2 linked regions of the Kordia sp. SMS9 genome follow. The protein of the gene in region 1 interacts with the protein of each later gene in a pairwise test. Links are inferred from orthologs where the notes say so. Each region holds a gene or a part of one and is shown on either strand. Other genes may lie near its edges.

Evidence for each region. Proteins that work in one complex are often made in the same cells at the same time.
Region 2: the proteins of pepT (region 1) and tpiA interact in binary tests that used the Escherichia coli proteins (3 or more experiments, as listed by UniProt). The link is inferred for Kordia sp. SMS9 from one-to-one orthologs.

What each region holds. Positions count from the first base shown.
Region 1 is NZ_CP031153.1:4,384,247-4,387,271, forward strand. What follows is about bases 67-3,012. They hold pepT (peptidase T), read left to right. Parts: upstream 67-894; coding sequence 895-2,130; downstream 2,131-3,012. Other genes in these bases: KORDIASMS9_RS18535 (quinone-dependent dihydroorotate dehydrogenase), read right to left, coding at 67-317; KORDIASMS9_RS23450 (hypothetical protein), read left to right, coding at 575-778; KORDIASMS9_RS18545 (mechanosensitive ion channel family protein), read left to right, coding at 2,248-3,012. Outside these bases: more of KORDIASMS9_RS18535, read right to left, coding at 1-66; more of KORDIASMS9_RS18545, read left to right, coding at 3,013-3,025. UniProt on the Escherichia coli protein: Cleaves the N-terminal amino acid of tripeptides.
Region 2 is NZ_CP031153.1:5,226,137-5,229,177, reverse strand. Bases 53-3,014 are described here. They hold tpiA (triose-phosphate isomerase), read left to right. Parts: upstream 53-1,139; coding sequence 1,140-1,889; downstream 1,890-3,014. Other genes in these bases: KORDIASMS9_RS22030 (ATP-dependent Clp protease adaptor ClpS), read left to right, coding at 2,742-3,014; prmA (50S ribosomal protein L11 methyltransferase), read left to right, coding at 1,892-2,728; KORDIASMS9_RS22045 (TlpA disulfide reductase family protein), read left to right, coding at 622-1,110; KORDIASMS9_RS22050 (murein L,D-transpeptidase family protein), read left to right, coding at 53-620. Also shown: KORDIASMS9_RS22055 (hypothetical protein), read left to right, coding at 1-46; more of KORDIASMS9_RS22050, read left to right, coding at 51-52; more of KORDIASMS9_RS22030, read left to right, coding at 3,015-3,017. UniProt on the Escherichia coli protein: Involved in the gluconeogenesis. Catalyzes stereospecifically the conversion of dihydroxyacetone phosphate (DHAP) to D-glyceraldehyde-3-phosphate (G3P).

The DNA.
Region 1 (3,025 bases):
AAGAGACGTTTCTTAGGATTTCCTACTTGTGGTTTCGGTGTTAAGGTTCCTATTTCTATAAAGCCAAATCCGAAATTGGAAAGTTCGTTGTAGAGTTTTGCATCTTTGTCAAAACCCGCAGCCAAACCGACAGGATTTTTAAACGTTAAGCCAAAAACCGTACGTTCCAAACGTTTGTCATTCACTACATACATTCTTCTAAAAATGCTAGAAACAAAAGGAATTTTGCAAAGTGTTCTAATCAATGAAAAGGTAAAATGATGCACTTTTTCTGGATCGAAGCGAAAAAGGATAGGTTTTACAAGAAATTGGTACATGCTGTTTTGTTTGTGCAAAAATAGTTTAAATTTTAGAAGTGAAATCTTTTTGTCTGTTATTTTATGTATGAAGTTTCACTTTTTTTAACTTTCGTAAAAGCAGCTCTAACATCTGTTTTGAAAAGTGGCGGTACTTTCATTCTACATAAATAATCAACTTATTTTTATACTTACAATTCATAAAACCAGAGATCTAAAGTTTTCTTTTCAAACTGTTGTCTTTTAATTTTATAAATAATAAATCAAAAAAAAATATCATGAAAAAAAAGAATTTAACATCGTTATCACTAAACAAAAGATCAATCTCTAAAATCCAAGGTCAAGGACTTCACGGTGGAAGTAGTATACTTACAGGACTTTGGAATAGTTGTCGCGCAATTGAATGCCTTTCAGAAGATTGTACTTCTATTGACTGTTTTGTCAGGGAATCTGAAAACCCAACGTGTACAAGTCAAAATTAAAAAATAACTTAGTCAACAAAATGCTTCTTCTTTAAGGAGCATTTTTTTTTGAAAAAGCTTTTGAATTGTGCGTTATTTTTTTTCAGAATCTACTATTTTTGAAAAAAAGACTTCACATGCAACATATTATAGACAGATTTATCAGTTATGTTACGATTGATACCGAATCTGATCCAACTTCTGACACGACACCAAGTACTGAAAAACAATGGAATTTAGCCAATCTATTGGTAGATGAATTGAAACGAATTGGGTTGTCTGATGTTACAATAGACAACAACGCATATATTATGGCAACGTTGCCAAGCAATGTAGATCATGACGTGCCAACGATCGGATTTGTGTCGCATTTTGATACGTCTCCAGATTTTACAGGCGCCAATGTAAATCCTCAGATTATACACAATTATGACGGAAAAGATATTGTGCTAAATGCCGCAGAAAATATTGTGCTTTCGCCAGATTATTTTGACGACTTGTTATTTTACAAAGGAAAAACCTTAATTACTACGGACGGAACTACATTGTTGGGTGCCGATGACAAAGCAGGGATTTGCGAAATTGTGTCTGCAATGGAATATTTGATCAATCATCCAGAAATAAAACATGGAAAAATTCGTATCGGCTTTACACCAGATGAAGAAATTGGTCGTGGTGCACACAAGTTTGATGTGGAAAAGTTTGGTGCGGATTGGGCATATACGATGGATGGAAGCCAAATTGGTGAGTTGGAATACGAAAATTTCAACGCTGCAAGTGCTACAATTGAAATTAAAGGAAAAATTGTACATCCTGGCTATGCAAAAAATAAAATGATCAATTCCATTTTGATTGCGAACGAAATCATAAATTCATTGCCATCACATGATGTTCCGCAAGAAACCACCGATCGTGAAGGCTTTTACCATTTACATACGGTGACAGGAAGCGTAGAAGAATCGTCTTTGGCATACATTATTCGTGATCACGACAAAAATAAGTTTCAAGCGCGTAAAGAGTTGTTAGAGAAAATTGCGGCTGATATTAACAGTCGCTACACGTATGATCCTGTACAATTGACGATCAAAGATCAGTATTACAACATGAAAGAAAAGGTTGAACCTGTGTTTCATATTGTAGAAATTGCCGAAGAAGCCATGAAAGCGTTAGACATTACGCCAATTATTAAGCCTATTCGCGGTGGAACTGATGGTTCGCAATTGTCATTTATGGGCTTGCCGTGTCCAAACATTTTTGCGGGCGGACATAATTTTCATGGACGTTATGAGTATGTTCCTGTAGAAAGTATTCAAAGTGCGATTGAAGTGATTGTTAAAATTGCGGAATTGACAGCGGCAAAGTACCAAAAATAATCCATTGGTCGATTTTTTGTATTCCTACAACGATTGTTCAACATTTATTTTTTTGTAAGAATTAATCCACTGCAGTAGTATTTATTTTTGAGGAAATAACCTTAAAAATAAAGAATTATGGGAACTATTTCAGAATCGTTAAGTACATTTTATGACACTATTGCCGAAGGAATTGGCGATTGGGGATTGAAACTAATTGGTGCATTAGCAGCTTTAATTATTGGCTTTTGGATCATCCGAATGATTATGAAAGCTATTGGAAAAGCTTTTGAAACGCGCCATGTGGATGAAACTTTGCGCCCATTTTTACTGACGGTGATTGGATTTATTCTTAAACTCGTTTTACTAATTTCCATTGCTGGGATTGTTGGAATTCCAACCGCTTCTTTTGCAGCATTGATTGCTGGGATTGGTATTGCTATTGGTGCCGCTTTCAATGGTTCTCTTGGTCATTTAGCTTCTGGTGTAATGCTATTGATCTTCAGGCCTTTTAAAGTGGGCGATTTGATCAAAACAAATGATGCTTTTGGTTTTGTAAAAGAAATTTCAGTGTTTGTGACAGTAATAGAAACATTTCAAAACGAAACCGTGATTGTACCTAACGGCGCAATTACCGCAAATAAAATTACAAATCTTACGAAAATAGGAAATCTTCGTATCGACATGCCTTTTGGGATTCAATATGGAACAGATATTCAAAAAGCAAGAGACATTGTTGCAGAAGTTTTAAAAAATGATAAAAATGTATTGGCTGAGCCAGCTCCGAGAGTTGCTGTGAATAATTTAGGAACCAATGGTGTTGAATTGTTAGCCATGCCGTATGTTGATTGTAATAACTATTGGGATGTATATTGGGATACACGTCAAAAAATCGTAGAAGCCTTAGGAGCAGCTA
Region 2 (3,041 bases), 840 kb from region 1 along the record:
TGGAAATATATCAAATTCAGAAATAAGACAATTTATAATAGAATAGTAGTATGAAAGTTTCTCGCATGTACTGTATCTGTTTTGTGTTATCATTTTGGTTGTCAGCGTGTAAAAACAAAACAACGGATCAAAATACGAACTCGACGCAAACTTCACTGAATCAATTATTGCCTAAAGGAACTTCTGTTCGTATTCTCATAGACAAAAGCGACTACACACTTTCGGTATTTACAGCAGATACACTAGTCAAACAATACGCGGTTGTTTTTGGAGGAAATCCTGTTGATGACAAAGAAAAAGAAGGCGACAAGCGAACGCCAGAAGGTACATTTGGGATGCGTGATAAATATCCGCATAAAAGTTGGTCAAAATTTATTTGGATAGATTATCCGAATGCAAATTCATGGAAAAAATTCAACGCTCGAAAAGCCGCTGGTATCATCAAAGAAAGCGAAACCATTGGTGGCGAAGTCGGAATTCACGGTGTTCCAAACGGAATGGATCATGTCATTGATGAAAAGCAAAACTGGACACTAGGCTGCATTTCCATGAAAAATAAAGATGTGAATGAACTCTATCCGTACATTACCAAAAAAACACAAATCATCATTCAAAAATAGCATGAAATACATTCTTTATGTATGTTTGATAGCGTTTTTGGGAGTAAGTTGTCAAAAACAAATCCTAAAAGAATTTCCACCAGAAGCATTGCAAGAAATGATGCTTTCTGTAAACGGAGAAACGCATACTTTTGAAAACATTCTAAAAAAACACCAAGGAAAAACTATCTTTGTAGATATATGGGCTTCGTGGTGTCGCGATTGTTTGGTGGGAATTCCTGACGTAAAAGAAATTCAAAAAAATAATCCGCAGTTAACATACCTATTTTTATCTTTGGACCGAAATAAAGCGCAATGGAAAGCGAGCATGAAAAAGTATGATCTTACAGGAACACACTATTATGTGAAATCTGGAATGAAAGGTAGCTTTGGAAAAGCGATCGGACTCAATTGGATTCCAAGATACATGATTGTCAATCCTAACGGAAGCATCAAACTTTTTGAAGCCATCAAAACAGATGATAAAGTATTGCTAAAAGCATTACAATAAACATAAAAAGATACTAAAAAAACAATATAATGAGACGTAAAATAGTAGCAGGGAACTGGAAAATGAACAATGACCTTTCGGAAACGGAAGCTTTATTAAATGATTTAATTGCACACGTGCCGGAAACAGACGTAAATGTTATGGTAGCACCAACGTTTGTGAATCTTTTTCAAGCATTCAATATGTTAAAAGGACACAACATTGAGGTGATTGCTCAAAACATGCATCAAGAAGCAAAAGGTGCCTATACAGGAGAAATATCTGCAAATATGCTAAAAAGTGTGGGTGTACATACCGTAATTCTTGGACATAGCGAGCGCAGAGCGTATTTTGGAGAAACGGACGAATTATTAGCCAAAAAAGTAGACGCTGCACTCGCAAATGACTTGCAAATTGTATTCTGTTTTGGAGAAGAATTGGAAGACCGCAAGTCTGAAAACCATTTCAACGTGGTAGAAAGTCAATTAAAAAATGCATTATTTCACTTAGCTGTTGCCGATTGGAAAAACATCATTTTGGCATACGAACCAGTGTGGGCAATAGGAACCGGAGAAACAGCTTCGCCAAAACAAGCACAGGAAATGCATGCGTTTATTCGTAAAACAATCTCAGAAAAATTTGGAAGCGATACCGCAACTGAATTGTCTATTTTATATGGAGGAAGTGTAAAACCAGCAAATGCGACTGAAATTTTTGCAAAAGAAGATGTAGATGGCGGATTAATTGGTGGAGCGGCCTTAAAAGCTGCTGACTTTACAGCGATCATAAACGCATTCTAATCATGTCTACAACCTACATAGGATATACCTTTAAAATTTCACCATTGCAACCTGCCACAGAAATACTCATTGCAGAGTTGGGTTTTGCAGGTTTTGAAAGCTTTGTAGAAAATGAAGAAGGTGTCAATGCGTACATTCAAAAAGGCGATTGGCATGAAGCTATTTTAGAAAACATTCAAATTCTGAACAATGCTGAATTTAAGATCAGTTATCAAAAAGAAGAAATAGCGCAAGTCAACTGGAATGAAGAATGGGAAAAGAATTTTGAGCCGATTGAAGTAGACGAAAAATGTGTAGTAAGAGCGCCTTTTCACGAAAAACCAGCGGTGGAATACGATATCATCATTGAACCAAAAATGAGCTTTGGAACAGGTCATCACGAAACCACACACATGATGTTGCAGCACATTCTCAATACCGATGTTACCGATAAAAAAGTGTTAGATATGGGATGCGGAACCGGAGTTTTGGCAATTTTGGCTGAAATGAAAGGCGCAAAACCAATAGACGCAATTGATATTGATAACTGGTGTTATCTAAACTCACTAGAAAATGTAGAACGCAATAACTGTCAACATATTTCTGTGTATGAAGGCGATGTGTCTTTGCTAAAAGATAAAACCTATGATATTATCATTGCAAATATCAACAGAAACATTTTATTGAGCGATATTCATCAATATGCGGCATGTTTACATGCGAACGGAATTTTATTTCTAAGTGGGTTTTACACGGAAGATATTCCGATTATTACAGAGGAATGTGTAAAAAACAAGTTAAAATTTGCAGACAAACTCGAAAAAAATAATTGGGTTTCGTTAAAATTTGTAAATTTGTAGTAAAATATTGAATATGAGTACACAAGAAAAAATTAAGGAAGAATATTTAACCTTAGAAGATGTACAAAAGAACAACGAAATTGTATTATATAACGACGATGTAAATACATTTGATCACGTCATTGAAACACTAATCTATGCTTGTGATCATACTGCTGAACAAGCAGAACAATGTTCTATAATTGTACATTACAAAGGAAAATGTACCGTGAAAACTGGAGAATATGAAGATTTAAAACCAAGATGTAGCAAATTGCTTGAAGCTGGACTTTCCGCTGAAATTATTTAGACACATTTGGTATTACATATAGTA